4 regions of the Pseudocolwellia antarctica genome follow, and region 4 is predicted to be linked to each of the others. Evidence: predicted binding sites of a transcription regulator. Region 4 holds the regulator's gene; each other region holds the start of a gene.
The links. Region 4 encodes MetJ, which represses methionine synthesis genes. Its sites were predicted from a motif close to TAGACGTCTAGACGTCTA; they were not measured.
Positions count from the first base shown of each region.

Region 1 (8,455 bases), 2.2 Mb from region 4:
GTCGTTTTTTTGCAGACCGACTTGAAATCTAAAATGTTCAAAAGAGTTTAACGCTAAAATAGTGGCTGAACATAAAACCGCACCGTCGCATTTACTCCATAAATTATCTTCAAGGGTAAAACCAACTTCAATAGGTGAAGCTGAAAGCACGTAGTCGGAACGTTTACCTTCTGAAATTTCAACCCAACGTGCTAAAGGGGCACCTTTTTCGTTATCTGTTTTTTCGTACATCTGCCAAAGAGAATGAAGGTTTTCGAGTCGTTGGATCATAAATCCTGACTCAGCTAATAATGGCTCTGCCAAATACATTTGGGTTTCGCCATCTTTGGTAGACTCCATTAATAAGTTATAAAGCTTATTGGTATGAGCGAGACATTTTTTGCTGAGCTCGCTGATGTCTTCTGCCCAATTTTTTAATGATTTTGGAATGATGCCATTTTCAAATCTGAACTGTTTTTCTTTCGGAAAATACACTTCTTTATTGTTTTCAATAAAGGTATAAACTTTTTGTAGTTCTACTAATAAATCTTGGCAATCGTCACCCAACTTTAAGGCTGGAGAAATAGCGCGTTGTGACTTAATGAGCTTAGCCATCTTATCGCCAGTTTCTTTGAGCTTAGTAAGCCATTCTATGGCTCCCTTCACGGAAATATTGGCGCTAGAGTGGTCACGCGTAACTTTTGGTAAATGATGCGCTTCATCAATTATGTAAAAAACGTCTTCTGGTGCAGGTAAAATCTTACCACCACCTAGTTCTAAATCGGCTAATAATAAACTGTGATTAATCACCAATACATCACTCATATCCATGGTTTCTCGGGCTTTATGAAACGGACAATGTGTGTGTTCAGCTAAGTGTTTTAAGCAGCTATGTTTGTCGCATTGTACTTGCTGCCAAATGTAATGAGGCACGCTATCAGGCCATGAATCTAAATCGCCTTGCCAGCTATTATCGCCCAACTTTTTATGCATATCGGCGAGTATTCTAATATCGGTAGCACTAGGTTTTTGTGCGAAAGTAAAACCAGCTTGTGGGTCGTCACCATTAGTAACGGCAGCACTTAATTTTTGTCGACAAACATAACGTTGACGACCTTTAACTAACGTAAATGAAAAATCGAGACCTGAATGCTTTTTCAAAAAGGGTAAATCTTTATCAACTAACTGTTCTTGTAACGCAACAGTAGCGGTTGAAATACATACTTTTTTATCGCGAGATAAAGCTAGCGGAATAGAGCCCAATGAATATGCCAGTGACTTACCTGTACCCGTGCCAGCTTCAATAACAATAATTTTTCGGTTTTTATCGTATTCGCCTGCAAGGGTTTTAGCTATTTCAGCAATTAAAAAGGTTTGCTGTTTACGCGGGTTAAAGTTCGTCATATTTTCGCCAATGGCTTTATAGCTGGTGCGTATAACTTGCTTTATTTTGTCACTTAACATGGGAAGGAGGTTTCCATAATGGGCGGTATCATTTACACTGCTGTATATATTAACAGTTTTACTGTGCCTTTTTCGAGTATTCTTTTTAGTAATGACGAGTAATTACATAGATAATTCTGCAAACAACGCTTCAGTCGGCACATCAACTGGCTCTTCCGTTGGTTTTGAAATAGCCTCTCAAACAAACTCAGCACTTAAAGCTAAGGCTGGGTTAAGTGCACAACCTCATTCAAAAAACACAAATATTCAGCAAGAAGTTAACCAAGGTTTCATTTTAACTCGTCAATCGCAAGATCGTTTCGGACGAACTTGTATTACTTTATGGTTAAAAACATCCACTGGTCCTGTGAAATTAGAAGTACTTGACGAGCTATCGGTGTTTTTTGTTACTCAGTTACAACAAGGTGAAGCGATTAAAGCGCTAAGCGATGCTTCAATAAAGGTTGAAAAAGTATCTCCTTTACAGCTGAAAACGTTTACTCAAGAACCTGTTACAGGCATTTATTTTAAATCGATGCGAGATTTTTATGCCGCACGCGATAGATTAAAACATCACAAAATTAAATGTTATGAAGACGATTTTAGACCTGACGATCGTTTTTTAATGGAACGCTTCATTACCGCTAACTTAAGTTTTATCGGTATGGAAAAAGCGAACTTTCAAGCAACTTCAGATCAAACGAACAGGACTAATTACAAAGCGTATTCAAAAGCAAAATGTAAAGCCTTGCCATATCACCAAGCCGATAAAAATATCGCCTTAACTATGGTGTCGGTAGATTTAGAATGCTCGATGAAAGGTGAGCTATATTCGATAGGTTTATATGCAAAAGAAAACGGTAAAGATATAAATTGCGTATTTATGATTGGCGAGCCAGAAGAAACCGAGCTTGAGTATATTCACTGGGTTGAATCTGAATCAGCTTTACTGAGCGCTTTTATTGAATGGATACGGGTTTATGATCCCGACATTATGATCGGTTGGAACGTGATTAACTTTGACTTTAGTTTGTTTCAAAAACGCTGCGATTTACTCGGTATCAAATTATCAATCGGCAGAGATGGCAGTGAACCTTATTGGCGAGAAAATGCTAACAGTGACCAAAAATTTATAGAAATAGCGGGTAGAGTCGTACTTGATGGTATCGACTTATTAAAAACTGCGACTTATAACTTTCCGAGCTTCTCCCTCGAAAATGTATCAAATACACTACTAAATACCGGTAAAAAAGTAAAAGACGTAGATAACCGTGTTCAAGAAATTACCGATAATTTTCATAACAACAAACAAGACCTCGCTATTTATAACCTTGAAGATTGCCGTTTAGTTTGGTTGATTTTTGAAAAAACACAGCTGCTTGAATTTGCCATATTACGTGCCCAACTGACGGGATTACCTATAGATAGGATTGGCGGCTCGGTTGCAGCTTTTACGAATTTGTATTTACCTAAGCTTCATCGAAGTGGTTATGTAGCGCCGAATATGGGTGATGGCGAGTCGGGTTTAGTATCGCCAGGTGGCTTTGTTATGGATTCGTTGCCAGGTTTATACGACAACGTTTTAGTGCTTGATTATAAAAGCCTATATCCAAGTATTATTCGTACTTTTAATGTAGATCCTATGGGGTTAATTGAAGGTTTAGAAGACGACAAACATCAACGTAATAATCCGATAAAAGGCTTTGACGGTGCTTATTTCTCAAGAGAAAATCACTTCTTGCCTGACATTATTCAATCTCTATGGTTAGAACGTGATAAAGCGAAAGTTGAGAAAAACGCTGCTTTATCTCAAGCGATAAAAATCATCATGAATTCGTTCTATGGAATTTTAGGATCAACGGGCTGTCGATTTTTCGATCCACGCTTAGCAGGCTCAATTACAAAACGTAGCCACGAGTTGTTAAAAATAACCTCAAAGTGGATTGAAACTGAAGGTTATAAGGTGATTTACGGCGATACAGATTCTATATTTGTACATGTTGGCTTAGACAAAACCCAAGAGCAAAGTCTGGTTTTAGGTAAACAGCTACAAAAACTGATTAATACTAAGATGGATCAGTTATTGTTAAACGAACATGGTGTGCATAGCGAATTAGAAATTGAATTTGAAACTCACTTCAGTAAATTTTTAATGCCAACAATCCGAGGATTGGATGTAGGCACCAAAAAACGCTACGCAGGCATGATATTAGTTCGTGATGAAGCAACCGGCATCGAACGTCAGCAAATGGTTTACAAAGGCTTAGAAACTGTAAGAACCGATTGGACAGACCTTGCAAAAGAATTTCAGCAAGCTTTGTATTTAAAAGTGTTTAATGATGAACCAACAGCTGATTACATACTCGATATTGTAGAGCGCACCTTAGCAGGGGAGTTTGATGAGAAATTAATTTATCGAAAGCGTATACGCCGTCGTTTAAATGAATACGTTAAAAACGTTCCTCCGCATGTAAAAGCCGCACGCTTGGCTGATATGATCAATCAAGAGCAGGGTAAACCTTTACGCTATCAGAACAAAGGCAGGATCGAATACTACATCACCTTAAATGGACCTCAGGCAAAAGAATACCTAACCGCGCCGTTAGATTATCAGTTTTATATAGACCGACAATTAGAAGCGGTAGCCGATGGTATTTTACCTTTTGTTGGATCGAGTTTTAATGAAGTGACAAATAAGCAAATGGGGTTGTTTTAGTTACGTGCCTAAAAATAAATAACCCTAAGCAAGTATGTAAAATAGGTACAACGTTAATTTTATTGAGATCATTATATGATTATATTGTCAGGAATAAATTGGTCTGGAAGTTTATACATAAATGGTAATGTCAAAGCGAATGGCCGAGTCCATAGTCATGCATGGTATTTTGAATTGACGGCAAAATCATGGATTGTAGAAATTGCGGAAGAACATGCGATTGAACCTAATGATTTACCATTAGTCGGTTTTGGGTATGGTGGCTGGTTACATGAGAATATAGTTAGTGCTTATCCAGATAGTGAAGCTGATCTTGTTTTATATGTTGAAAGTAAGCTCAGCTTGGTATTTACAATGTTTCAGCAAAGTAAACTTACATATATTCCAGCAGTTACAGCTTGTAATGATTAGTTTATTGTTTAGTCATTTACTTTTAATCATCTAAAAATGTTTAGTAACAAATAATGAATAAATTATTAGCAGCAAGTCGTTAAGCTATATATTCATAAAAGACATTAATCCATAGAGGCATACCAATGAAAAAGTTATTATTACTAGGTTTAGTCATAATTAGTACATCATTTTCTGTTATTGCTAATAATGGTTTAGTTAAATACGAAAGTCCTTATTCAGTAAAAGTTACCGCTGATCGTTTTGAAAATATTGTTAAGGAAAAAGGGTTAACTTTATTCGCGAGAATTGATCATCAAAAAAATGCGAAAAGTGTGAATTTAGAGTTGCGACCAACAGAAGTGATTATTTTTGGAAACCCTAAAGTTGGCACACCTTTAATGGTATGTGCTCAAAGCGTAGCGATCGATTTACCTCAAAAGGTTATGGTGAGTGAAGGCGCGAATAATAAAGTTTGGTTAACATACAATAACCCTGATTATTTACAAAAAAGACATGATATGAATGGTTGTGATGCCATTATTAATAAGGTTTTAGATGTGTTGAGTAAGTTGTCTGAGGCTGTTGTAGTTAAATAGATAACGATTAATAAATTTAGTATTTAATCTATAAGACAGATGAAGGTAAGCTTCTTTGATTTATTAGTTTTAACAATTTTCACTAAAATTTTTAAGCTAAACAATTTTGTCTACCTAGTTTTTTTACTCAGTGTTACGTACGCTCCAGATAACTTAATTTTGATAAAGTTAGTGCACCTTTGATCTAATCAGGTTATAAATACATTATAGATGGCTAGATAGCTATAAGCTTTGAATAAGTGAGATCATATAAATGAAAACTGAAACAAAAGTCGTATCAGCAGGACGCGCTGCAAAATGGACAAATGGTGTGGTAAACCCAGCCGTACAACGTGCCTCAACCGTGGTATTCGAGTCTGTTAAACAAATGAAAGAAGCGGCGGTTAATAAAACCAATCAAACCTTATTTTATGGTCGTCGCGGCACTACGACTTCGTTTGCATTTAGTGACGCTATGGTTGAACTAGAAGGTGGTGCTGGCTGTGCCTTATATCCTTCAGGTACCGCAGCTATTACTAACGCTATTATCTCGGTTGTTAAAACGGGTGATCACATTTTAATGGTCGATAACGCTTACGAACCTACACGTGATTACTGTGAAAAAATTCTTGCTAAAATGGGTGTTACAACCACTTATTATGATCCGTTAATTGGTATAGGTATTGAAGCGCTTATTCAAGAAAATACGAGTCTGATATTTTTAGAGTCTCCAGGCTCTATCACCATGGAAATCCAAGATGTTCCAGGTATTGCGGAAGTTGCTCATAAACATGACTGTATTGTAATGCTTGATAATACATGGGGTGCAGCGGTTAACTTTCAGCCATTCGATCATGGTGTTGATATTTCAGTACAAGCGGCGACTAAATACATTGTTGGTCATTCAGACGTTATGTTGGGCACAGCAACAGCTGTTGAAAAATACTGGCCACAAGTTCGTGAGAATAGTTACATCATGGGGCAGTGCACTTCGCCAGACGATTTATACTTAGCTTTACGTGGTATTCGTACGTTAAGTGTTCGTTTAAAGCAGCATCAAGCCAGCTCGCTTAAAATTGCTAAATGGCTAGCGACTCGTCCAGAAGTTGAAACAGTACTTCATCCAGCTTTACCTTCATGCCCTGGTCATGAGTTTTTTGAACGTGACTTTAATGGTTCAAATGGTTTGTTTTCTTTTGTATTAAACAAGGGAACACAAGCTGCAATTACTGCATTACTTGACGATATGGAGCATTTTAAAATGGGCTATTCGTGGGGTGGTTTTGAAAGCTTAATTTTAGCGATTTCAAACGTGCAATCTATGCGTACTCAAACCAAATGGAAATACGAATTTCCATTAATTAGATTACATGTTGGTTTAGAAGATGTAGACGATTTAATTGAAGATTTAACCAAAGGTTTCGAACGCTTTAACGCGGTTTTAGATCAAGCTTAATTTTATTTAAATCTCACTATATCCTTTCATAAGAGCTCGAATAATGACTTATTCAAATGTCTTTATTTGAGCTCTTATTTCACATCTTTACTACAAGCTTAAATGTTTATTCAATCAGTAACTCACTTCATTTTTAGTCATGCCATTCATCTTAAATATTTTAATTGAAAACTAAATTGGCTTAATCCGTTCTTAATCTATACTAAGTTATTTAATTACAGGATATTGCGTGGATATTATTAACCCTTATGAAGCCGAAGAATTGGTCTCTCAATATATAGATTTTCATTATGGTGACACTTATTTTGGTGTTGATAACTTTGCCCAAGTCTGTGGCGAAATATGCGGAAGTATTGCTCAAGAGCAAAAGCAGACGGGACGAGCGTTAGATATTGGCTGTGCTGTGGGTCGTACTAGTTTTGAATTAGCAAAATATTTTGAGAAAGTTGATTCTGTTGATTACTCTCACCAATTTATCACTACAGCTATAGAGCTAAAAACAAAAGGGTGTAAAGATTATCATGTCAAAACAGAAGGACATTTAGTTGAACATAAAACTGTTCAATTAGCTGATTTAGGTTATACGGAATATGCAGACAAATGTTCATTCAAACAAGGTGATGCTTGTGATCTTGACGATATGTATAAAGGGTATGATCTTATTTTTGCAGGGAACTTGATTGACCGTCTTCATTCACCTGAACAATTTTTGTTAAATATTCATTCTCGGTTAAATGTTGGAGGTGTTTTTATCTTAACTTCTCCTTATACCTGGTTAGAAGATTATACAAAAAAGGAAAACTGGTTAGGTGGTTATCAAAATGCTCATGGCGATGAAATAACGTCACTAGATGGTTTGAAAGAAACGTTAGGTGCGAATTTTGAAATGTTAGAGGCCCCTAGAGATGTACCTTTTGTTATTCGTGAAACGGCGAGAAAATATCAACATACATTAGCTCAAATGACGATATGGAAACGTATACGTTAAACGAATTAATACCTTGAGTTGTTAGTTTATATTTTACATTTCAAAGGTTAAGCTAAGCATTGGTGCTGGTAGGGTTTATCTCCGTGCTAGTGTTTTTCTGTACTGGTATTTATATCAGAGCACTTGATTACTTCCCATTTCATTAATGTAAATACAAGTGCCATAACAAATTAATAAATTAAAGGCACTGAATAAAATAAATGGTAAGTAACTTAAACTCGAGCGAGTCTTTATTCTTCGGTATGGCTAGCTGCTGATAAAATAGGTTTTGGTTTGGACGATACACTTTTAGTGGGTATTGTACTTTCAAGGGGGGGGATTCATATCGAGTAGTAGTAGGCTTAGAACAATCAGCTACTGCAATTAAATAAGTATTATTCGCCTTCGGATTAACTCCTGAAATTTTGTATTTAGTTAGCGCTTTTATGTTTTACCTTTAGGGTCGAGAAACTAAGAGGTCTAGAGCTAATAAGGTGCTTATTTATCACCTTATTCTATAAATTATCAGGCTTTTAACTAGCGAAGCGTAAATCTCGGGGGCTTGCCCCCGTGCTGGATAGTGTATACTGGGGGGACCCCAGTAAATGCTATTCTTCATATGGAACTTCAAAGAAATACACATCATGTCTTTAGATTAATGTACCACTTTGTGTGGATACCAAAGTATCGACACAAAGTCTTCATTGAACCTTATCGTTCAACAATGAAAGCAATTATTCAAAAAGTAGGATATGACTACGATATTGATATCGTAGAGTTAGAAATTCCGAGTGACCATATTCATATGGTTATTAGAGGGATCCCTAAACAGTCGCCAAGCGATGTTATGCAAATAATTAAAAGTATAACTGCTTGTGAGTTTTTTAGAAGTTATCCTGAAATTAAAAAGCAGTATTTCTGGGGCG
Region 1 is NZ_CP187926.1:1,074,644-1,083,098, forward strand. It holds gene dinG (ATP-dependent DNA helicase DinG) at 1-1,443, opposite strand, end outside; gene ACPUVN_RS04745 (DNA polymerase II) at 1,535-4,138, shown strand; gene ACPUVN_RS04750 (hypothetical protein) at 4,313-4,549, shown strand; gene ACPUVN_RS04755 (DUF302 domain-containing protein) at 4,675-5,127, shown strand; gene ACPUVN_RS04760 (cystathionine beta-lyase) at 5,381-6,562, shown strand; gene ACPUVN_RS04765 (putative 4-mercaptohistidine N1-methyltransferase) at 6,792-7,550, shown strand; gene tnpA (IS200/IS605 family transposase) at 8,149-8,455, shown strand, end outside.
Region 1: the regulator MetJ is predicted to act here: its motif matches at 5,335-5,352, upstream of ACPUVN_RS04760 (cystathionine beta-lyase).

Region 2 (8,455 bases), 1.4 Mb from region 4:
CTTACGCTAATGCATTAACGCAATATAAAGATCAAAAAGTGACTTATGAACCTGAAAAAGACACGAATGGAAAAAATATTGTTTCTGTAACAACCCAAATCATTGACGGACAGCGTCCAACAATTGACATTGATTTTAAATTGCGTAAAAACAGAAAAACGCTTGAATGGAAAGCATTCGATATGGTGGTAGAAGGTATTTCTCTTCTTTCTAGTAAGCAAGCTGAATTAAGTACGCGTATAGCTAAAGAAGGTATTGAAACGGTAACACTAGAGTTAGCGTCTATTACTAAGTAATGAATTGCGCTAATACTTAATTAGCGTAAATGATGTAAAAAATCCCTTGTTAAGAATTCATGTTCGCTGTAATTCTTGTTCCCCATTAAAGCTTTTTAATGGGGATTTTTTTTGCCAGAAATTTCACTTACCCAAACTAAAGGCTAACTATACTGCGGAACATGTGGAGAGGTAGTTACCTGGGTTGAAAGTTTTAGACAAAGTTAATGATTTGAGAAATCATCCCCTTTTGCCATTCTATCGTACAAAATAACATTCACTGTAGCTGCCAAATTCATACATCCGTTCGTTGGAATATAAATAGTTTCTCGACAAAAATCAGTTATATGTTTTTTTAAAGTGCCATCTTCTGGGCCAAAAATATAAAAGGCTCTAGGCGGATGTTTATAGTCAACTAATGATTTAGCTCCATCTACCAATTCAACAGCTACCGGCACACAACCTAAAGGCACTGTATTTTTAAGATCTTCAACACCAATTAAAGGGATATCTAAATGCACTTTGTTTTTATCTGTGTAAAAAGCTTTAGCTAAATCATATCTTTTACCTGTGTAATATACAGAATGCACACCATAACAACCTGATGCTCGCATAACTGAACCTACATTTTCTGGTGATTTAGGATTAAATAATCCTATACATGCATATCCCTTTTTACTCATTTTATACAACTCGTTTATTGATTATTCATACTAACTGGTCTTGCTAGCAACGTTATAAGGCCGAGATTATACCTATTTTTAGTCTTGATAACAGTTAGGTATTTTGTAAATTACACTTAAGTTTATTAGAAAGTATTAGTGATAAAACATATAATAAACTCAGTTTATTTTTATTTATCGATACTATGAGTTCATCTTTAAAATACCTATCTGCTTACTCAACTGAGATCACTGATAAAATTCAGTTGATGCTTAACGCAGACACGCTTAAAACCTTTCTTATTAATAAATACCCTACTCCGCATAATATCTATAATGATAAAGCCTTACGTGAATATACAATGGGTATTAAAAATCAATACCTAAAAAAGTCTAATCCACTAAGCCAAATTAAATACGATGATAAAATTCACGTTATTAATAATGCACTAGGATTACACACTTACGTGTCTAGAGTTCAAGGTAGTAAACTGAAAAGTAAAAATGAGCTACGTGTGGGTAGTATGTTTAAAGTGGCTCCTGAGCCATTTTTGAATATGATTGTGGTACATGAGTTGGCTCATCTAAAAGAAAAAGAATCATAATAAAGTTTTTTATAAGTTGTGCGAACACATGCTGCCAAACTATCATCAATTAGAGTTTGAATTAAGAGTTTACCTCACTCAACTTGAACTGAAAGGTCCTATTTACTCAAATTAATATATGACTTTAGACGGAACTGAAAGTTTGATACCACTAAAGTTAACTAAATAACCTGAACTCTGGATAAGCAGTTATGCCTAATATTGTTATTTAAACAAATGGTGTTGCAATAACTTACTTATAAAGCATTTAAAATCAATGTATTACAAAACCCATCATCCAGAGTTCAGGTTAAATATATTTTCTACTTCATCAGCAGTTAACTCACGGCTTTCACCAGCTTTTAAGTTTATGTCTAAATCTAAGCTGCCAATTTTACTTCGATGTAATTGCATCACTTGGTTGCTAAAGCGACCAAACATGCGCTTAATTTGATGATATTTACCTTCCATTAATATCACTTTAGCTACGTAGTCTGACATTATTTCAAGTATTGCTGGCGCTGTAGTTATATCTTCATATTCGAAATACATCCCCTGCTTAAAAGCTGCGATGTAATCTTGGGTAAGTTGTTCTTTTAAGGTTACTTGATAGACTTTAGGGACTTTACTTTGAGGTAAGGTTAATCGTTCAGACCATCGACTATCATTAGTTAATAACATTAAGCCGGAAGTATTTAAGTCTAAACGCCCGACAATATGTAAGGTTTCTTTATTAGGAAAATGCAGTAAATCAATAACAGTTTTATGTATTTCATCTTTAGTAGCACTTACGACTCCAACAGGTTTATGCAACATAATATATATAGGCTGTTCTTTCTGTAATATTTTATTGTTAACTGCAATAACCGAAAACTTATTAATTTGAAACGCAGCATCTGTAATAACAATCTCATCAACCATTACTTTCTTACGCGCTAACAATAACTTAACTTCTCGTTTATTAACCGAAAGTGCAGTGCTTATAAATTTATCAATTCTACTTTTCTGCATTATTTGGAGTGTTCTCGTTACTACTATTAAGGTGTATTCTACAGAATATTTACATTACCTCTAAATCACATCGTATTATATTTTACTTCTAGATAATTGAGCCTTGACAAATTTTAGTAACTGTAAGATTATATAGACGTCTAAACGTCCATTAAAGAATTTAACTTGTGAAAAATGAATCTGAATTAAAAGCTCGATATAACGATATACACCGTGGTGTTTATTTTATTGGTACCACACCACCTAAAAGTGATACCCCGCTTGATCAAGTAGATAGCATTGCAAGTAAGTTATTAGAGCGTGTAAGCGATATAGACTTTGATGGTTTAATTGTTTACGACATTCAGGATGAAAATTCTCGCACCAGTAAACCTAGACCATTTCCGTTTAAATCGACTCACGATACTCGCTTATATTCGTCACTTTTAAATAAAAAATCTAAGCGTCCAGTTATCACTTATAAAAGTGTTATTCAATCAGATGCTGAAGCGTTTGACGATTGGGCAAATGAAGCTTGGGAAACTTATGGCGTTAAAGATGTTGTATTAGTAGGTAGCCCTTCTAAAAAAAATAACATATCTCTTTCTTTAGAAAACGCATATAAAACCTTAGTTGATAATAAGCATGACTTTTTTATTGGTGGTGTAACAATTGCTGAACGTCATGCAAGCAAAGGTAATGAACACGAAAGGCTGATTGAAAAGCATAAACAAGGCTGTAATTTCTTTATCTCTCAAGCTATCTATAACCCACAAGCAACCATTGATATGCTGACTCGTTATGCTATTGAATGTAAGCAACAAGGTTTAAAACCACAACGCTTAATTCTTACATTTTCTCCTTGTGGCAGTAAGAAAACCTTAGAATTTATAGACTGGTTAGGTGTTAGTGTTCCTGAAGCGACAAGCTTGCGTATACTTAATGCAAATAACTCGTTATATGAATCTATCCGCATTTGTGTGAACAGCTTACAACAGATTTTAGATGCAGTTTTACCTTACGATTTACCATTAGGTTTGAACATAGAAAGCTTAACAAACCGTAAAGAAGAGATAGATGGCTCTATTCTTTTGTATAAGCTATTACGTTCAAAGATGGAAAACTATTTAGCTAAAAAAGAATTAGACTTATTAATCAGTAAACATTAATCGTATTTACAGACATAGGATCTACTATGAATAAAACCCTTATTTATGTTCACGACCCTATGTGTAGTTGGTGTTGGGGATTTGAACCCGTTAGAAGCAAACTATTCAATAGTATTGATAGTTCCGTTAGTATTAAACGCTTTGTAGGTGGTTTAGCGCCAGATTCAAATGAGCCTATGCCACAAGACCTACAAAACATGTTGAAAGATACTTGGCGAAGAATAGAGCAAAATATTCCAGGTACTGTATTTAATTTTGATTTTTGGACTAAGTGCCAACCAAGACGTTCAACCTACCCGTCTAATCGCGCCATTATTGCAGCTCGTCAGCAAGGAGTTGAATATGATGAGCAAATGACTCACCTCATACAAAGCGCTTATTACAGTCAAGCTAAAAACCCGTCTGACGAAAGCTTACTTATCGAGCTAGCCTCTGAATTATCTAAAACATCTAACTTCAATTGCGAACAATTCATCAACGATTTAGGTTCTAAAGAGATTCAAGCGTTGTTTGAACAAGAGTTAGATTATACTCGCAGCTTAGGTGTTAATGGTTTTCCTAGCTTAGTTTATCAGTCAGGAAATAAGCTTTACTCGATAGGTCTCGACTATAACAACGCTGACAATATGTTAGCTCAAATTAAACAAGTTGATGGGCTGAGCTAGAGGAGTTAACTTTGAAGCTAATAATGAAAACTGAATTTGATAATTTGAGATTAAATTCGGCTCACCAATATGAAGTTGATAACAATGGCGATAAGCAGGTAGTGAAAATATACTGTAATAATCAGCTTATCGCTAAAAAGCTTAAGCAGAAAAAGTCTATCCGTTTTTTTGGTGCTGACGGCTATGAAAAACATCTTACGGCTGAATGAGTGCTAAATAAGTTAAGCTCGTTTCAAAGTTACTTTTTATAAAATAAAGACTTATCTGATCACTCCTAAATAAGTCTATTTATTCAAAAATCACATTAAAAATTTTCCATTCAAAAAGTTCATTTTCCAACTAACGCGACTACCTAAAGTATCATTACACTACTATTAGAATATTACTTTATTACTCTATTACTCTATTACTTTTTCAGAAGCGACTTTAAATCAGCAAACGGATTGTAGGTTGCTTGCTCTTGATTAGTATCGCCCGCCTTTACTTCAGTGCTGTAGTTAGCATGATCTGTGTATTTCGCATGTTCGTTGTCGTGGCAGTAGATGCACAATAGCTCCCAATTAGAACCGTCATTAGGGTTGTTAGTGTGATCATGGTCGATATGATGAACCGTTAACTCTCTAATATTAGAATATTCAAATTCTCGAGCACATCGTCCACAAACCCAAGGGTATAATTTTAATGCTCTATCTCTGTAGCCTTTTTCTTGGCTTTTATAATTGGCACTAGTGCCATATCTATCTGAAGACATTATCTACTCTCTTATTTCTATTCATACCTATTAATCCAAGGTAATCATTTTTATAAATCTTTAAAAGGATTATATAACGACCTAGTGAAAAACAAACAATTAATTTAGTGTTAATCAACCTAATAAATATAGAGAACCTTCAAGTTATACAGATAAAAAAGCCCGCTTAACGTTAATTAAGCAGGCTGTTATTCATAAAGCTAGCAGTTTAAAATAGCTACACCACAATGATATTACACATTGATGAAATTACATATTTGGATAATTTGGTCCACCTGTACCTTCAGGTGTTACCCATGTAATGTTTTGACTCGGGTCTTTAATATCACAGGTTTTACAGTGAATACAGTTTTGCGAATTAATAACAAACTTATCACCTTCTGGTGTTGCTTCAACTTCGTATACACCTGCAGGACAATAAAGTTGAGCGGGTTCAGCATACTTAGGTAAGTTAACACTAATAGGAATACTCGCATCTGCTAGTTTTAAGTGACAAGGCTGCTCTTCTGCGTGATTAGTATTTGATATAAATACAGAAGATAACTTATCAAAACTTAACACGTTGTCTGGCTTAGCGTAATTTATTTTAGGTGCATTAGCCGCAAGCTTAAGCTGAGCATGATCTAAAGAGTCATCTTTAAAGTTAAATGGTAATTTACCACCAAAAACATTCTGATCGAGCGTGTTATAAGCTCCACCAATAAAAGTACCAAACTTATGCATGGCTGGACCAAAATTACGCGTACTGTAAAGTTCGTCGTATAACCATGAGTTTTTATATTTTTCAGTAAAAGACGTTAGATCTTTCCCGCCTTCATTACCAGCAACTACCGCTTCAAAAATAGCTTCGGCTGCAAGCATGCCTGATTTCATCGCCGTATGATTACCTTTAATTTTAGCGTAGTTAATTGTGCCTGCATCACAGCCAACCAATATCCCACCAGGCATGGTCATTTTAGGTAATGAATTAAATCCTCCTTTTGCCATAGCACGAGCGCCATAAGAAACACGTTTGCCTCCTGCTAAATATTGGCTAATGGTTGGATGATGTTTATAACGTTGAAATTCATCAAATGGGCTTAAATGTGGGTTGCTGTAATTTAAGTCGATAATAAGTCCAACGAATACTTGGTTATTCTCAGCATGATATAAGTAACCGCCGCCATTAGTGTCCGACTCTAAAGGCCAACCCGCACTATGTACAACTAAGCCTTCTTGGTGTTTCTCAGGATCTATGTCCCAAATTTCTTTAAAGCCAATACCATAATGTTGCGGTGATGAAGCTGAATCTAAGCCGAACTTAGCAATAAGTTCTTTACCTAAATGACCTCGGCAACCTTCTGCAAAAACAGTATATTTAGCACGTAATTCCATACCTGGCTCAAACGAGTCTTTAGGTTTACCTTCCGCGTCTAATCCCATGTCACCTGTTATAATACCGCCTACGCTATTATCTTCATTGTAGATAACTTCTTGTGCGGGAAAACCAGGAAAAATCTCAACGCCAAGCTGCTCTGCTTGTTCAGCTAACCAACGGCACACATTGCCCATACTAACAATATAGTTACCTTCGTTATGCATGGTCTTAGGTACTGAAAAGTGAGGTAACTTAGTGGCTTTTTCTTCACTATTAAAATAGAAAATATCATCGCCTGTTACGGCAGTATTTAATGGTGCACCTTTTTCTTTCCAATCAGGAAATAATTCATTCATGGCTGTGGGTTCAAATACAGCACCAGATAAAATATGCGCACCAACCTCTGAGCCTTTTTCTACAACACACACCATTAATTCTTTTTCATTTTTTTGTGCGAGTTGCATTAATTGACATGCAGTAGCTAAGCCTGAAGGCCCTGCACCAACGATTACAACATCAAACTCCATCGATTCACGTTCCATAATATCTCCCACTGACAATCTACTTACAAATAAATTCAAACACTCGTTTGATTTTCAAACACCTGTTTGATAATATCAACAAATAAAGATAATTGGTATGTAAATACTAGCTTGAAATAAATATTTTACTCAGAAAGTTATTAATGTTTATTTTTAATGGTGAGATTTAAACAATATAACTAAGCTAAATTTACTCTACAGTTACTTTTACAACACTCTTTGCATTAACAGCTAAGATTAAAGTGAAGGTTTATCATAAATTAACTTGTACCATCAGAGGCTACGATGAAAATATTAGTACCTATAAAGCGTGTAATTGATTACAACGTAAAAGTTCGTGTTAAAGCAGACAATACCGATGTAGATCTTGCTAACGTAAAAATGTCGATCAATCCATTTTGTGAAATAGCAGTAGAAGAAGCTGTACGTCTTAAAGAATCAGGCGTAGCAACTGAAATAGTAGTTGTATCTATTGGTAATAAATCTTGCCAAGAACAACTAAGAACAGCCCTAGCTTTGGGTGCTGACCGTGCTATTCAAATTGATACTGAAGAAAAGCTTGAATCAATTAACATTGCTAAATTACTTCAAAAAGTTGTTGAAGAAGAACAACCACAACTAGTGATTTTAGGTAAACAATCTATCGATAGCGATAATAATCAAACAGGTCAAATGCTTGCTGCATTAACAGGTATGCCTCAAGGTACTTTTGCTTCAAAAGTAAGTGTTGATGGCGATAAAGTCAATGTAACTCGTGAAGTTGATAGCGGTTTACAAACAGTATCACTTACCTTGCCAGCAATAGTAACTACTGACTTACGTTTGAACGAGCCACGTTATGCTAAATTGCCAGACATTATGAAAGCTAAACGTAAGCCTTTAGATGTTAAACCAGCTGCAGACTTTGGTATAGATTTGTCACCACGTAGTAACGTTATTAAAGTAACGGCTCCAGCACAACGCCAAGCAGGTATTATTGTTAGTAATGTTGATGAATTAGTTGAAAAATTGAAAAATGAAGCGAAGGTGATCTCATGAGTATTTTAGTATTTGCTGAACATGATAACAAAAGCTTAAAAGCTGATACGTTAAAAACAGTTGCAGCGGCTCAAGCAATTGGTGGTGATATACATATCCTTGTAGCAGGTTCGAACTGTAGTGATGTTGTAAATGAAGCAGCTAAAGTTAATGGTGTAAGTAAAGTTTTAGTGGCAGACAATGCGGCTTATGAGCATCAATTGGCTGAAAATATTAGTTTATTAGTAACAGAGCTTGCGGCTGATTATGACCATATTTTAGCAACGGCACTAACAACAGGTAAAAACTTTATGCCTCGCGTTGCTGCATTATTAGATGTTGCTCAAATATCTGACATTATTGGTGTTGAAAGTGCCGACACTTTTGTTCGCCCTATCTATGCAGGTAATGCAATTGCGACAGTACAAAGCTTAGATAGTAAA
Region 2 is NZ_CP187926.1:273,018-281,472, reverse strand. It holds gene ACPUVN_RS01260 (MlaC/ttg2D family ABC transporter substrate-binding protein) at 1-296, shown strand, start outside; gene ACPUVN_RS01255 (RNA methyltransferase) at 500-958, opposite strand; partial or broken gene ACPUVN_RS01250 (YgjP-like metallopeptidase domain-containing protein) at 1,144-1,657, shown strand; gene ACPUVN_RS01245 (pseudouridine synthase) at 1,816-2,532, opposite strand; gene ACPUVN_RS01240 (methylenetetrahydrofolate reductase) at 2,700-3,680, shown strand; gene ACPUVN_RS01235 (DsbA family protein) at 3,707-4,345, shown strand; gene ACPUVN_RS01230 (hypothetical protein) at 4,369-4,554, shown strand; gene ACPUVN_RS01225 (YajD family HNH nuclease) at 4,752-5,096, opposite strand; gene ACPUVN_RS01220 (electron transfer flavoprotein-ubiquinone oxidoreductase) at 5,346-6,995, opposite strand; gene ACPUVN_RS01215 (electron transfer flavoprotein subunit beta/FixA family protein) at 7,281-8,033, shown strand; gene ACPUVN_RS01210 (electron transfer flavoprotein subunit alpha/FixB family protein) at 8,030-8,455, shown strand, end outside.
Region 2: the regulator MetJ is predicted to act here: its motif matches at 2,666-2,683, upstream of ACPUVN_RS01240 (methylenetetrahydrofolate reductase).

Region 3 (8,455 bases), 1.4 Mb from region 4:
TTTGATGTGTGAGGTGAAAAAAACTATATCGATTATAGTTAAAGGGCTAGTATGAAATTTATCAAAAAAAATAAAAATAATTAATTTACTTCATAATAAGTTTATAAAATTCATTAGCGCTAGCAGTGAGTTACATTTTAATCTGTAAAAAAAAAGGCTACCTAATTAGGTAGCCTTATCCGTTTGTGAACATGTCACTTAATCTTAATTAACTTAACTTACTCTGGTTCGTAATCTAAGTTTGCTGATAACCAACGTTCTGCCTGTGGCATAGTCATGCCTTTTCTAATGGCATAATCTTCAATTTGATCTTTTGCCAATTTAGCTACAGCAAAATATTTTGATTCTGGGTGAGCAAAATAGAAACCACTTACCGCAGCACCTGGCCACATTGCATAGCTAGACGTTAGCTCCATACCAATGTTATTTTCAACATCAAGTATCTTCCAGATCAAACCTTTCTCTGTATGCTCTGGACATGCAGGGTAACCTGGAGCAGGACGAATACCTTGATATTTTTCACGGATCAAATCATCATTTTCTAAGTTTTCGTCTTTAGCGTAACCCCAGTATTCTTTACGAATTTTCTCATGTAAATACTCGGCTGTAGCTTCTGCTAACCTGTCTGCAACGGCTTTAGCCATTATGCTATTGTAATCATCATGATTGTCATCAAACGCTTTTACTATTTCTTCAACACCAAAACCTGCAGATACCGCAAATGCCCCAACATAATCTTTAATGCCAGATGCTTCATCAGCGACATAATCAGATAAACAGCGGTTGTATTGCCCTGCTGGTTTTTTACTTTGTTGGCGTAATTGATGAAAACGCTCAAGCTTTGTTGTTCTGGTATCGTCTGTAAATAAAACTAAGTCATCATTTTCACGATGCGCTGGGAATAATCCAAATACCGCTTTACCTTTTAGTTTTCCATTATTAATAACATCATCAAGTATTGCATTCGCATCATTAAATAAGTTAGTGGCTTCTTCGCCTACAACTTCGTGACGTAATATAAGCGGATACTTACCTGATAGCTGCCATGTCATGAAAAATGGCGTCCAATCAATGTATTTTCTAACTTCGGACAAATCAATATCATCAAGAACAGTTACACCTAATTTTTCAGGTGTTGTTGGCGTGTAGTCTTCAAAACTAATAGGCACTGCATTCTTACGCGCCGCTTCTAAAGAAACTAACGTAGAACGAGGTCCTTTTTTATAATGTCGTTCTCTTACTCTTGCATATTCTTCTTTTTGACGTTCCATAAAAGCAGGACGAAGTTCATCAGATAATAATGCACTTACTACGGACACAGAGCGTGATGCGTTAGAAACATAAACAACAGGGTTTTCATACTGAGGTTCAATTTTAACGGCGGTATGGGCTTTAGAGGTTGTTGCTCCACCAATCAATAAAGGTAAATGATAATCAAGTCGCTTCATTTCTTTGGCAACATGTACCATTTCATCAAGTGACGGTGTAATTAAGCCTGATAAGCCAATAATGTCGCACTTTTCTTCTTTCGCAACTTGTAGTATTTTTTCGCTAGACACCATAACGCCTAAGTCGATAATGTCGTAGTTGTTACACTGTAAAACAACACCTACAATGTTTTTACCAATATCGTGCACATCGCCTTTTACGGTAGCTAATAATATTTTACCATTTGATTTTATTTCAGTTTTTTCATCTTCAATAAATGGGTTTAAATGAGCAACCGCTTGTTTCATTACTCGAGCAGATTTAACCACTTGAGGTAAGAACATTTCGCCAGCGCCAAATAAGTCACCTACGACATTCATACCGTCCATTAACGGACCTTCAATAACATCAAGCGGACGTACAGCAATCAAACGAGCAGCTTCCGTATCTTCAATAATAAATTCGTTAATACCTTTAACTAATGAATGCTCTAAACGTTTATTAACAGGGAGTGTACGCCATGTTAAATCAGCTTTATTGTTTGCTTTGCTACCTTCGCCTCGATATTCTTCAGCAACATCAAGTAAACGCTCCGTAGCACCGTCATCAGAGTTTTGAATAACATCTTCAACAGCTTTTAATAAATCTTTTGGGATGTCTGAATAAATAGCGAGTTGACCCGCATTTACAATACCCATGTCCATGCCATTCTTAATCGCGTGATATAAAAACACAGCATGAATCGCTTCACGTACGGCGTTATTACCACGGAATGAGAAAGAAACATTAGATACACCACCTGAAATCATAGCGTATGGTAAGTTGTCTTTAATATCTTTTACGGCTTCGATAAAATCAACAGCATAGTTATTATGCTCATCAATGCCTGTAGCAACGGCGAATATATTTGGATCAAAAATAATGTCTTCTGGTGGGAAGCCAATTTCATCAACTAAGATATGGTATGCACGATGACAAATTTCATATTTGCGTTCGCGTGTATCAGCTTGCCCTACTTCATCGAATGCCATAACAATAACAGCAGCACCGTAACGGCGTAACAATTCAGCTTGATGACGGAAAATATCTTCGCCCTCTTTCATGCTGATAGAGTTAACAATACCTTTACCCTGAATACACTTTAAGCCTTCTTCGATAATGTCCCATTTAGACGAATCGATCATGATTGGCACTTTAGCGATATCAGGTTCACCAGCAATCAAATTCAAAAAGCGCACCATGGCACTTTTCGAATCCAACATACCTTCATCCATGTTGATATCGATGATTTGCGCGCCGTTTTCTACTTGTTGTAAAGCAACCGCGATGGCTTCATCAAATTTTTCTTCTGTGATCAGTCGTTTAAATACAGCAGAACCTGTAACGTTTGTACGCTCACCTACGTTTACAAATAAGCTATCGCCATTAATCGTTAGCGCTTCTAAGCCTGATAAACGACAAGCAACTTCACGCGGTTTTATTTCACGTGGTGCTTTACCAGCAACCGAATCAGCCATACCTTTAATATGATCAGGCGTTGTTCCACAACAACCACCAATAATATTTAAAAAGCCCGCTTCTGCCCATTCAGTTACATGGGTATTCATGTCTTCTACGGTAAAGTCATACTCACCAAAGGCATTAGGTAAACCAGCATTTGGATGTGCTGAAATAGCGGTATCTGATATACGACTCAGTTCTTGCACATATTCACGCAGTTCAACTGGACCTAAAGCACAGTTCAAACCAAAAGAGATAGGTTTAGCATGACGTAATGAATTATAAAAAGCTTCGGTTGTTTGTCCTGATAATGTACGACCTGATGCATCAGTAATAGTACCTGAGATCATCACAGGTAAACGTACACCTAATTCGTCAAATACACATTCAACTGCAAATATAGCGGCTTTAGCATTCAAGGTATCAAAAATAGTTTCAATCAATATTAGATCTGAACCGCCTTCGATTAACGCTTTAGTTGATTCGATATAAGCATCTTTTAATTCATCAAAGGTTACATTACGAAAAGCAGGATCGTTTACATCTGGAGATATTGAACAAGTTCTGTTTGTTGGACCTAAAACACCAGCAACAAAACGAGGTTTATCAGGATTTTTTGCGGTAAATTCATCGGCAGCTTGGCGAGCAATTTGTGCAGCAACTAAATTAATTTCAGCGCTGTAGTCTTCCATATCGTAATCAGCCATTGCGATAGTGGTAGCGTTGAAAGTATTGGTTTCAAGTATATCTGCGCCAGCTTCTAAATATTCATTGTGTATCGCTTTAATAATATCGGGCTGTGTAAGCACCAACATATCATTATTGCCTTTTACATCTGAATGCCAATCGGCAAAACGCTCACCTCGGTAATCTTGCTCTTCAAACTTGTAAGCCTGGATCATGGTGCCCATTGCGCCATCAAGTATTAAGATGTTTTTACGAAGTTGTTGTTCAAATATTTCAAAACTAGCTGACTTTTGCATCATATTTTCCGATAAAAGGTCTTTAAAATTATTAGAGATTGCTCAACTTTCAACTCACCGTAGTTGTTGAAAGTGCCGCAATCTATAGTATTAAATAAATTATTTTTCTATTTAATCATTAGGGTTTATAGCTTTAATATTATTGGCATCTAATTTATACGGAGTAATCTGATATACGTAATAATTAAGCCAATTGGTAAACAGTAAACTACCATGGCTACGCCAATTACTACTTACTTGTTGTTCAGGATCATCATCTGGATAATAATTTTTAGGTACTACAGGTGTGCCACCTGTTTTTATATCACGTAAAAATTCTTCATGTAATGTTTCAGCATCGTATTCTGGATGCCCAGTTAAATATACCTGTTTTTTATTTTTACTGGCAGCAACATAAACACCCGCCTCTTCAGACTCAGCGATAATTTTAAGTGAAGGTATAGATAAGTAATCTTCTCTATCTATATAACCATAACGAGAATGAGGCACATTGAATAAATCTTCAAAACCGCGTGTTAGCGATTCTTTAATATCTGTTGGTTTATGACTAAAGACACCTGATAGTTTTTCTTTTCTTAAATGTCTTTGTAAACCATAGTGATAAAACAAAGCCGCATGAGCGCCCCAACACGAAAACATGGTTGAAGTTACGTTATCTTCTGCCCAATCAAATACTTCGCAAATTTTATCCCAGAAAGTTACTTGGTCGTAATCCATTAATGCTAACGGAGCCCCTGTAACAATTAAGCCATCGTATTGTTTATGTTTAATATCATCAAACAAACAATAAAAATTTTCTAAATGCTCTTTAGGTGTATTTTTAGATTCGTTTGCATGAATACGCACAAATTCAAGGTTAATTTGTAGCGGTGTATTCGACAGCATTCTTAAAATCTGTATTTCTGTCTCGATTTTATTCGGCATTAAATTAAGTATCGCCACTTGCATCGGACGAATTTCTTGACTGGCTGCACGATGTTCAGACATCACAAAAATGTTTTCATTATTTAAAACAGATAAGGCAGGTAATTTATCAGGAATTTTAATGGGCATAATACTTAACCTATAGAATAAATAAATCTTCAAATGCGTAATTTAGCTCAATTGATTATAGCATTTTTAGTATTGAGCATGTCAACATCTAAACGTATAGACGTCTAAATGATTTAAACTATTACCTAACTTAAAAGTATATCCCCACTTAACCTTTTGTTCGTGCTTTCCTATGTGAACCTCATAGATATAAACAAAGCTATACAAATAGGAATAAGTATTGATAAGCATTGTGTTTTCCCATACTCTTTTTACATGACTGAAAGCGCTTACATAAAATTAAATCAATAATAAAGATGAGACTTCTATGCTTACGATAAAAGAAAAAATAGCTTACGGTTTAGGTGATACCGCAAGTAACATTATTTTCCAAACAGTGATGATGTTTTTATTAATTTTTTATACTGATGTTGTCGGCTTATCACCTGCTGTAGTTGGTACCTTATTTTTAGGTGTTCGACTAATCGATGCGGTTACCGATCCTTTAATGGGCGCCTTTGCCGATAAAACGAGAACCTCTTTAGGTCAATTTAGGCCGTTCTTATTATGGTTAGCTATTCCTTTTGGCATTATCAGCGTACTCGCCTTTATTTCACCTGACTTTTCATCAACAGGAAAAATAGTCTATGCGAGTATTACCTATATATTGTTGATGCTTGCTTATACCGCCATCAATATTCCCTACTCTGCCTTAGGCGGCGTATTATCTAAAGATCCTCAAGAACGTGTTTCTATACAATCTTATCGATTTGTTTGCGGTATGTGCGGTGGGCTTATTGTGGCAGCTTTAACTATGCCGCTAGTACAATGGTTTGGTGAAGGTGACTCGGCTAAAGGTTACCAACTCACGATGACAGCTATGAGTGTATTGGGTGTTGTTCTATTTTTATTATGTTTTGCGGGGACTAAAGAACGCGTGTTCCAACCGCCAGTTAAAGACAACTCGTTTAAAAACAATTTAAAAGTGCTGTGGAAAAATGACCAATGGCGAATTTTATGCATCGCTGGATTATTCTTATTAACAGGCCAAGTGCTTAGAGCAACCCTAGCCGTTTATTACGTGAAATACTTTTTATCACAAGAAGATCTGATCACGGCATTTATGACAATAGGTATGATTGGCAGCATATTAGGTTGTGCGTTATCACAACAGCTCGCCAAACGCGTATGTAAAATTAAAGCTTATATAAGCTTACAGTTGATAGCCGCAGCTTTGTGTATTGCTAGTTATTGGGTTGATAGCTCACAAATAACCTTAGCTTTTATTATGTTTTTCTTATGGAATTTCTTCTTACAAATGGCAACGCCATTATTGTGGGCAAAAATAGTTGATACGATTGATTACGGATACTGGAAAACAGGCGTTAGAAATAACGGTATGGTGTTTTCGTCAGTTGTATTTTTCATCAAGTTGGGCGTTGCTTTTGGTGGAGCGATTGCTGGTTGGCTTCTTGCTTATTATGGTTATCAGGCAGAAGTAGAACAAACAGAAGCGACTAAACAGGGTTTGCTTTTATCCTTCACTATATTCCCAGCTATTGGTTCAATTATCGTTGCTTGGGTTATGACTAAATATACCCTCAACAATAAAAAGATTGAGGAAATTAGTAAAGAAATAGATATAGCCACCAGCTAAATATGATTATTTATCATAAGGTAATTAGCATTATTTAATACCAGATGTTGTGAGTTTTAAAATTATGTTAACAACATCTAAAACTCCTTTTATAAAGTTCTAAAACCTTATGAAACAAAGCCTTTGTCATATGAGTATTTATCTAGCAAAGGTGGCTTAACATCACCATTTTCTTAAAGCTCAATACTCATTATTATCTATCCCTAATCTAACTCTTCGCTACTCCTCATAGAGATATAAACATTTCACATCATGTAAAATTCAGTAAATTATATTCCAATATGAAAAATCAAATAATTACTTCAGTACACTAAATCCTAGCTCTTTATATTTAACGATATTAAATCAATAATTTATAAAACCTACTCTGGTGAGCTGACACAAATCAATAATTTCAATTTGGTTTATATTGAAAAATATATTTCATTATGAAATGGGATTTCTCTTGTTATAGGGTTAAAACATTAACGAACAAAACGAAAATATCGACATACACATTAAAAAACAATAAGTTAAAACCAAATAGACTAACTTGGCATATCAAATGCAATTTAAACTTCAGCATCCATCAAATGCAGTTAAATCAATATAAATAAACAGCTATAAATAAAACAATAATCTTAGCGTTACATAAATAACAATTACAACGAGCAGAGAACAAACAATATATTTAAAAATATAACCCCATTAAGTAACAGATAAACTGGAGTGCAGTATGAGTTATCGATTAGGCGTAGATGTAGGTGGAACTTTTACCGACCTGCTTCTCATTAATGAAGTCAATGGTGAAACCTTCACAGCAAAAGTTCCCTCAACACCAGAAGACTCATCCGTTGGAGTGTTAAATGGTATAGCAAGAATATGTGAACAATCAGGTATTGATGTTAGTAACATAGACCGTGTTATGCATGGCACAACAGTCGCCACTAATGCTGTATTAACTGGCAAAGGGGCAAAAGTAGGTTTAATAACAACTAAAGGTTATAAACAAGTTTTGCAAGTTGCCCGCTCTTTCTGTCCTGGTGGTTTGGGTGCCTGGGTAAGTTTCTTGAAAAAGCCATTACTCGCTCCACTTGAATTAACTATTGAAGCAGATGAAAGAATTGATGCGAATGGACAAATAGTTGATGTTTTAAATGAAGACAGTTTACGCATACAACTCGAAAAATTAAAAAGCACAGGTGAAGTTGAAGCACTAACCATTTGTTTTATTAACTCCTACTTAAATGCCAGTCATGAGCAACGTGCAAAAGAAGTTGCCGCAGAAATATTTACCGACATTCCTATCTCTATATCTACCGACCTAGTTCCTGAAATGCAAGAATATGAACGTACTGAAACAACCATAGTTAACAGCTATGTACGTCCAGAAGTTGCACGTTACGTTGACAACTTAAGCCGTTCATTAATGGACAAAATGGGAGATGATTTACATCTTTCGATTTTACGTTCTGATGGTGGTTTAGCTTCAGCTAGATCTTCAGCTGAAAGCCCTGTGAACCTTCTAATGTCTGGTCCAGCCGGTGGTGTTTCAGGTGCTATACATTTCTGCCAAAAAGCGGGTTTCAAAGACATTCTCACCTTCGACATGGGTGGTACCTCAACAGATGTAGCACTTATTCAAAATGCAAAAGCTCGCGTTAGAAGAGAAACTCGTGTTGCTGATGTAACTGTACGCGCACCTTCTGTTGACGTTCGTACAGTAGGAGCTGGCGGTGGTTCTATCGCTTTTGTTCCAGAACTTACTAAAGCTTTAAGAGTTGGGCCTGAATCTGCTGGAGCTAAACCTGGCCCTGCTGCTTATATGAAAGGCGGAACAGCACCAACGGTTTGTGATGCGAATGTTGTATTAGGT
Region 3 is NZ_CP187926.1:310,170-318,624, reverse strand. It holds gene metH (methionine synthase) at 219-3,911, opposite strand; gene ACPUVN_RS01375 (homoserine O-succinyltransferase) at 4,023-4,964, opposite strand; gene ACPUVN_RS01370 (glycoside-pentoside-hexuronide (GPH):cation symporter) at 5,272-6,600, shown strand; gene ACPUVN_RS01365 (hydantoinase/oxoprolinase family protein) at 7,316-8,455, shown strand, end outside.
Region 3: the regulator MetJ is predicted to act here: its motif matches at 5,054-5,071, upstream of ACPUVN_RS01375 (homoserine O-succinyltransferase).

Region 4 (8,455 bases):
GAACAATAAATGATGAAATGAAAATTGCCGCAGTACATGCAATAAGAGCCTTAGCTAAAGAAGAAGTGCCTCAAAAAGTATTAGATGCAAGTGGCGTAACTAGCTTAGTCTTTGGTAAAGAATACATCATACCTAAGCCTATGGATCCTCGCTTATGTGCTAATGTAGCTCAAGCAGTTGCTAAAGCTGCGGTAGATTCAGGTGTAGCTGCTTTAGAATATCCGGAAAACTATATGCTTTAGACATCACCAAACCGTGTGATTAGTTGTAAATATAATTAAGGGCGTAAGCCCTTTTTATTTGTATTAAATCTGAATAATATATTTTCGGGTTTTGGTCTTAGGGCTCTAAATAAAATTCATCTATCAATGCTCATGCATAAGTAACCTGAACTCTGGATAAGCAGTTATGCCTAATATTGTTATTTAACCCTCTAACGTCGTTGCCTGCATGGATGCAGGTACTTAGTTTTTATCGGGAATAAAAAAACTGTATTTTTATTGCTAATAGCCAGCTATTAGTCAAGAAAAATGCCTTGTTATAGAATTAAATTCCAACATTAGGAGAGTAATAAATCATTTAAACAAATGGTGTTGCAATAATTTACTTATAAAGCATTTAAAATCAATGTATTACAAAACCCATTATCCAGAGTTCAGGTTAAGTAGCAAAAAAATTAATTGTTTTGTATATAATAGAGCTAGGTATACATCAACGTAAAGTATTGAGTAATGGAAGAAACGTTACCTATAACTATTAGTACCAGTGAAAGTTTAGCAAAACGCTATAACAAATTAACGAGTGTGGTGAACAAGCAAGAAGCTCAAGTTAATTTTCAAACGTTGGCGGCGGGTTGGTATGAAGATGAAAACAACATTACCCAACTAAATATGATCTTAGTAGGTAATGATGAATACCTGCAACAATTGGCGCTTGAGAGTAGTGATGATAAAACCGAGATCTCTGATGATGTAATGCTTTACATCAATCAAACTCAGTTAAAGTGTCTTATCGCGATAACAGATGCTGAAATGGAGTTACTAGATAAACAGCCCAAAGTATTATCAGGCTATATATCAATTAAAGTGAAAAAAGTGATTAACGAAATTGCTGAAAAACAAGGGTTACTCGCGTTACCCTTGTAAACTTTTGTGCTTAATCATCTTCAGTATCATAAGCACTAAAGTCAGTAATACCTTTAGCTTCAAGTATTTTACGAACACTTGCAGGTAACTTCTCATTATTGTCTTTAGCTAAATCGTTATCGTCTGGTAAAGGTTGACCAGTAAAAGCATGTAAAAATGCTTCACATAATAATTCACTGTTAGTTGCATGGCGAAGGTTATTAACTTGGCGACGAGTTCTCTCATCAGTTAATACCTTGAGAACACGTAAAGGGATAGATACAGTGATCTTCTTTACTTGTTCGCTTTTTTTCCCGTGTTCGGCGTATGGATTAATATACTCGTCATTCCACTCTGCCATAAGTTCTACACCTTTTATAAAGAAACATGTTATTGAAGGTAAAAATCAATTACATAGATAATAAACCAATTTTACTGTTTGTGAGCCTTGAGTCAATAACGAATGTGTAGAAGTTTAGAAGTCTAAAATTTCTTGACCAAATATAGTAAAGCGTTTAGAGTTTTAGACATCTAAACATCTATTTAAAAATGTACGCACAGCTGGAGTCAAAATGACCAAGAAAAGTATGGCAACAATAGCGGCAAGGGCTGGTATTAATAGCGATAAACAACATGTTGGTGTAGTGCCAGCAATACATTTATCAAGTACGTATGCATTAAAAGGCTTTAACCAAAAGCGTGATTACGATTATTCACGTACTGGAAACCCAACACGTGCAACTTTTGCGGGTGCAGTAGCTGAGCTTGAAGAAGGTACTAAAGGTATAGTAACCAGCACAGGTATGGCAGCAGTGCATTTAATTTGCCAATTACTAACAACTGATGATTTGTTAGTTGTGCCTCATGATTGTTACGGTGGCAGCTATAGATTGTTTACCCATTTGGCTAAAAAAGGTAACTTTAAACTCATTATTGTTGATCAAAATGACGATGCAGCTTTAGCTGATGCTTTTACACAAAAACCTAAGTTGGTGTTAATCGAGTCACCAAGTAACCCATTATTACGCATTGTTGATATTGAAAAAGTAACAAAAGCAGCACATGACGTTGGTGCCTTGGTTGCTGTAGACAATACGTTTATGTCACCACTTTTACAAAAGCCGTTACTTTTAGGTGCTGATATCGTTTTTCATTCAACAACTAAGTATATTAATGGTCATAGTGATGTGGTCGGTGGTGTTTTAGTCACTAAAGATGAAGCTTTAGGTGATGAACTCGCTTGGTGGGCAAACTGTATTGGTATTACAGGATCACCGTTCGATAGTTATCTTGCTTTACGTGGCTTGAAGACTTTGCCAGTAAGAATGAGACAGCATCAAATAAACGCCGATAAAATAGCAAATTTCTTGAATGAGAATGATGCGGTAGAAGTTGTGTATTATCCTGGTTTAGCTGATCATCCTGGCTACGAAATTGCTAAAAAGCAACAAGTAAGCGCTGGCGCTATGATGAGCTTTGAAGTAAAAGGTGGTGTTGAAGCCGTTAAGAAATTATTTGAAAACTTAAATATGTTCACCTTAGCGCAATCGTTAGGTGGTGTTGAAAGTTTAATTAGTCATCCATCAACCATGACACATGCAGGTATGGAAATTTCAGCTCAGCTAGAAGCGGGAATTACACAGTCGTTAGTACGTCTTTCAGTTGGTATAGAATACGTAGACGACTTAATTGAAGATTTAGAGCAGGGGCTTTTAGCCTGCCAAAAATAATAATCACTTATCTACAGTTGTTAACACTAAAAATAAACAGCTGTAGAATTAAATATTCTTGTTGGTATAAATGAAATCAGTAAACGAAATAGAACAACTAGTTAGTGAAAATAATCAGTTAGCAAAACATGCTATTCATGTACATAAATTTGGTGGCAGCAGTTTAGCTAGCGTCGAATGTATCGAGCGTGTTGTTAACATTATTAAAAACCATTGTAAGCTTAATGACTTTGTAGTGGTTTCTGCTAATGGTAAAACGACTGATGCTTTAGTTAATATATACCAACAAGCACTTGATGCTTCTGCTGAACTTGACGCTTCTATTCATGGGCTTCAATTAGCTCAGCAATTGCTGATTAATACCTTACTTAAAAGCCATTCAAAACAGCTAATCACATTACTTGAACAAGACATCGAGTTATTAAAAGCTTGGGTCGTTAATACACCTACTGATGATAAAAATATCGAGAAAAACGAAGCTAACATTCTTGCTTTAGGTGAGTTATGGTCAGCACGTTTATTGTCAGCTATATTAAGTGAGCGAGTATGCCCAAGCTACTTTGTTGATGCGCGCGACTTTCTTGTTGTTAATAACGACCAAGATTGTGTGGTTGACGATAGCTTAAGCCAGCAGCAATTTTCAGTTTTATTACAAAACGAAAAGCTAGCCGTAGTTACAGGTTTCATTGCTAAAAATGCAGCAGGGGATAACTGTACTTTAGGTCGTAATGGCAGTGATTACTCAGCAACTATTGTTGCCTCGTTAGTGGGTGCATTACATGTCACCTTATGGACAGATGTTGATGGTATTTACAGTGCTGATCCACGTATTGTTCCGCTAGCAAGAAAGCTAAACCGTTTACCTAATGGTGTAGCAAGAGAGCTAGGACGTTTAGGCAACCCTGTATTGCATGCTAAAACGCTACAACCGCTCGAAAATCATAGTGCACACTTACATATTGCTAGCAGTTTTGATCCAAATACTAGCGGCACCGAAGTGGGACGCTTTGGTCAAATTGCTAAATCTGAATTATCGGTTACTTATCTTAATGACCTAATCATCGCGAAATCAGTCAGCTTAACAGGCTCGTATGGTGAACAAGCCATTAAACAATTTTCAGCTATTTGCTCTGATATCAATGCAGGCTTTATTGTTATTACGCAAAACAGACAAAAAGCTTTAAGCCAATGGTTAGCAAGTCATGATACTGAAGTATCTTTCACGCCTGTTTCTATCATCGCTATTGTAGGTCATGAAGTGGCAAAGCATGGTGATGTAAAAGCTCAATTCAAACGCGCCTTAAAAAACTACCAAACTATGCATATAGTTAGCTCGACTAACGAACATAGTTTAATTGCTGTTTTACCACATTCTTGTACAGGCGAGACGGTGAATAATGTTCATCATGATATGACAAAAGACGCTCGCCATATTGGTGTTGTAATTGCTGGAGTTGGTAATATCGGTGAACGCTTCTTAGAAATGTTACCTGCACAAATGGAGCGTATACCTGCACTTGAGAATGTTCATTTAGTAGGATTAGTTAGTTCGAAAAAAGCCATTATTAGTCGTGATGGAATTGATGCAACCCAAGCTTATGAGCTTTTTCAAAAAGAAGCTACGCCGTACAAAAAAGAAGATTTATTATCATGGTTATCTAACCACCCATACGATGAACTGATTGTGGTTGATATTACGCCGAGTGAAGACTTTAGCTTGTTATACCAAGAATTTTTTGAAAAAGGTATTCATGTTATCGGTGCCAATAAGTGGGCAGCATCATCGTCTACAGAGCAATACAATAAGCTTTTTAATACAGCGAAGAATAATCATAGTTTATGGTTAGGTAATACAACCGTAGGTGCTGGTTTACCTATTAATTTTGCGATCGATAACTTGTTAGAATGTGGTGATTCAATTAAAGAAATATCAGGTATATTTTCAGGGACATTATCTTGGTTATTTGAAACCTATGATGGCTCAGTACCTTTTTCTGAGTTATTAACGTCAGCGTTAGCGCAAGGCATTACTGAACCAGATCCGCGTGAAGATTTGTCAGGTCGAGACGTACAACGTAAGTTATTAATTTTAGCGCGTTTAGCCGGTTTCGAATTAGCTTTAGAAGATATTGACTGTCAAAACTTAGTACCTGAAAACCTACAAAGTTTATCAATTACTGAGTTTTTAGCTAACCTAAATCAACTGGATAGCTACTTTGCCGATAAGCTTGAACAAGCGAATAAACAAAATGCTTGTATACGTTATGTAGCGGCTTTTATTTGCGAGAGTAATAAACTTAAAGCGAAAGTAAGTTTAGAGGTATTACCTAAGAATGATGCTTTTGCAAACCTGACACCTGGCGATAATATTTTTAAAATTATTAGCCAATGTTATGAAGATAATCCGCTTATTATTAGAGGCGCTGGCGCAGGAAGAGATGTAACATCAGCAGGCTTACATTCAGATTTAGCTATAATCTGTAAAAGGTTAGCACACAGAAAACAACCCGTTAAATTAAAAGGCTCTCAGCAATAAGCTTGTGAGCTTTAGATGTTTATTTTTTAGGATGTTAAATGATTATTTTATGTAATAGATGGCTGTAAGTATTAGCCAAGATACAAATTTTACCACGAGTGTGAAAAACCTTTCACAGCAAATTTTTGGTAAAAATCCGAAAAAAGAATCTATGCTTCAATTAGCGGTAGGGTATTTTCATATCGCAAATATCCAACAGCTTGCAGCAAAAGAAGTGTCAAATAAAGCAGAGAGTGATGTAAGAAGTCATACAAGAAGTAGAGTCAAAAATCATGCTAATGATTTAATTAGACATGATTTATATCGAGAGCAAAGATATACGCAACTTGATAATCTTTGCCGAGATATTTTATTGTTATCAGAAGGTGATTCGTTTACCGAAGATAACCGTAAGTCAGCTCGCTTATTAGCAACAATACAATTGCTAAGTCCTAACGATATTAGCAAAGTTCCAGCATCTAATGAATTAAATAAACCTCTGTATAAAGCAGTATTGTGCTTAAGAGTATTAGATAAGTTATGTATTGATAACTCTATTTCAGAGCCTTATATTAAAGAACGCTTAGCTGGTATTCCTCCAGAAAAGTATGCTCGTTTCTCTTCAATTGACCCTATCTCCTATAAAGGGTTTGTAGAGGAAGTTAAAATTCCTCTGATAAAAGCCGCACTATTACAAGATATAGGAAATAACCATCCTGATGCTCAGCTGATCTTAAAAGGAAAAAGCGGTAAAGAAGATCCTTTTAGAGTGCTGAGTGTAGAAGACCGAAAAAGTTTACTGCAAATTGATTACCGAGAAACTATTAAATATCTTGTTGAAGGAATTGGTGTCGCTAAATATGTAGGTAACTTAAAAGTAGAACGAGATTACTTTGATGTAAAAGAAAAACAAAAACTACTTTTTATTAAAACATTATTAAAAGGCAGTATTAACCCTAAAAAAGGCATAGGAAACTTACTTAAAGTTCCTCAAATTTACAGCTCAATTGTTTTATCAACTAAATCAAACTACAACTACGCGCTTTTACCTAAGGTGTATCAGGCATTGTATAAAAATGCAGAGAAGGGCGTTTGCCATCATATTGTTGTTGATGCGATGCACGCGATCACAGGAACCTTTCCTTTAGGCTACGGGGTTACTTATATTGCTGAAAATACCCAAGGCGATAAACAGTATTGTTATGAATATGCCATTGTTAAAGGTTTGTACCCTGATAATCCAGAAGCACCTTTGTGTAGAACAACAACACGTAATCTATCTTTTATTTCTTTCGGGCAAGATATTGTGGTGCCTAAAGAGCGCAATTTACACTTTACAGAAGTATCTAAAAAGCTTGTAACAATAGACAAAGGACGACTGAATGAGATCTTAAGTTTGTTGTCTTCCAATCATACAGAACGAAGTAAAGATGATCTTATTCCTCGTTATTGGTTGGCGAATGAATACTTTACTACTAAGGCACATCAGAATCTGTGGAATAAATAGATAAGAAATCTATCTATTTATTGTTATTTAACGCTTCAGTGATGTGCTTTGACTTATCAATATTAAAAATAGTCTTTCTAACTTCGTATCTAATCTTTTAAGCAATATTTCTTTATCATTTGAGTCAGTAGTTTTTCAGTTTTTGTGATTTCTGACAAAGCTAAGAATTCGTTAGGTTGATGTGCCTGATCAATAGAGCCAGGTCCCATCACAATCGTTTGACAGCCTAACCCCTGAATAAATGGGGCTTCAGTTGCGTAATTTACTGCACAGCATTTATGACCCGAAAAGTGCTCGGCTGTTTCAATTAAGTCGCTGGGTTGGCTTTGTTCAAAACTAGGTGAACTTGGGTGTAATTCATTAACCTTAATTCTACCAGGATATTTTTCAGCTAACGATTTCAAACTATCTGTTAGGCAAGTAATTAACTCTTCATCTGCCATACCAGGCAAAGAACGCATGTCTATATCAAGATCACAATGACCACATATTCTATTGGCATTATCGCCACCTTTAATCGCGCCAAGATTTAGGGTAGGTGAAGTAACATCAAATTGAGTATTTTTATAGTTTACTGATAATTGCTCTTTTAATGTAAGTAAGGCACCAATCACTTGGTACATTATTTCAATAGCGTTGATACCTAAACTGGGTTTACTTGAATGACCTGATTGACCTTCAATACTAATTCGGTGAGACATGTGTCCTTTATGCATAACAACAGGCACTAAGTTTGTTGGCTCGCCAATAATGGCTACGTCAGGTTTAATATCTTGAGATTCTGCAAAGAAACGGGCACCTGCCATAGTTGTTTCTTCATCAGCTGTTGCGAGTATGTATAACGGCTTTTTAAGCATGGTTGCATCTAAGCCTTTACAAGCTTGTAGAATGAAAGCAAAAAAGCCTTTCATGTCACATGTACCTAAGCCAAAAAACTTATCATCTTTTTCAATAATAGCGAAAGGATCTGATTGCCATCTATTCTCATCAAAAGGCACAGTGTCACTATGACCTGCGAGCAATAAACCACCTTCGCCCGAGCCTAATTTTGCTAATAGATTATATTTATCGCGAGTATTGGGTACTTTTTGAATAGTAATGCTGAAACCTAAAGCTTCAAACCAACCTGCTAGTAAATGAATTATTTCTTTATTTCCTTGATCCCATTTCTCTTGAGTTGAACTTATAGATGGGCTTGAGATTAATTCTTTAAGTGCTGTAGTAAAATTAGGCAATTTTTTCATACGATTTATCTTAAATGTTTTTCGTGGGTAGTTATGTTGATTTATTGCATAACTAGTTATCGGGTGATAACATGTTTCTTTAGTGTAGATAACCTAAATCAAGAACGCTATTTAAAAATATAAAGAGAAAATTCATCTCCTTTCATTTTTTTCAAAATACTTATTTAACATCCTGTTTTATTTGATAAAATAAATGTTAATCTCTGGTTTAGTTTTTACAAATATCAAAAGGTTTTAAGGAATAATATGAAAGTCGCAATTATTGGAGCTAGCGGTTACGTTGGCGCAGAATTAATTAATTTATTAACCGCTCACAATAAAATCTCTATTGTTCA
Region 4 is NZ_CP187926.1:3,408,285-3,416,739, reverse strand. It holds gene ACPUVN_RS14840 (malic enzyme-like NAD(P)-binding protein) at 1-242, shown strand, start outside; gene ACPUVN_RS14835 (hypothetical protein) at 732-1,145, shown strand; gene metJ (met regulon transcriptional regulator MetJ) at 1,156-1,485, opposite strand; gene metB (cystathionine gamma-synthase) at 1,697-2,854, shown strand; gene metL (bifunctional aspartate kinase/homoserine dehydrogenase II) at 2,925-5,390, shown strand; gene ACPUVN_RS14815 (hypothetical protein) at 5,449-6,876, shown strand; gene argE (acetylornithine deacetylase) at 6,966-8,120, opposite strand; gene argC (N-acetyl-gamma-glutamyl-phosphate reductase) at 8,367-8,455, shown strand, end outside.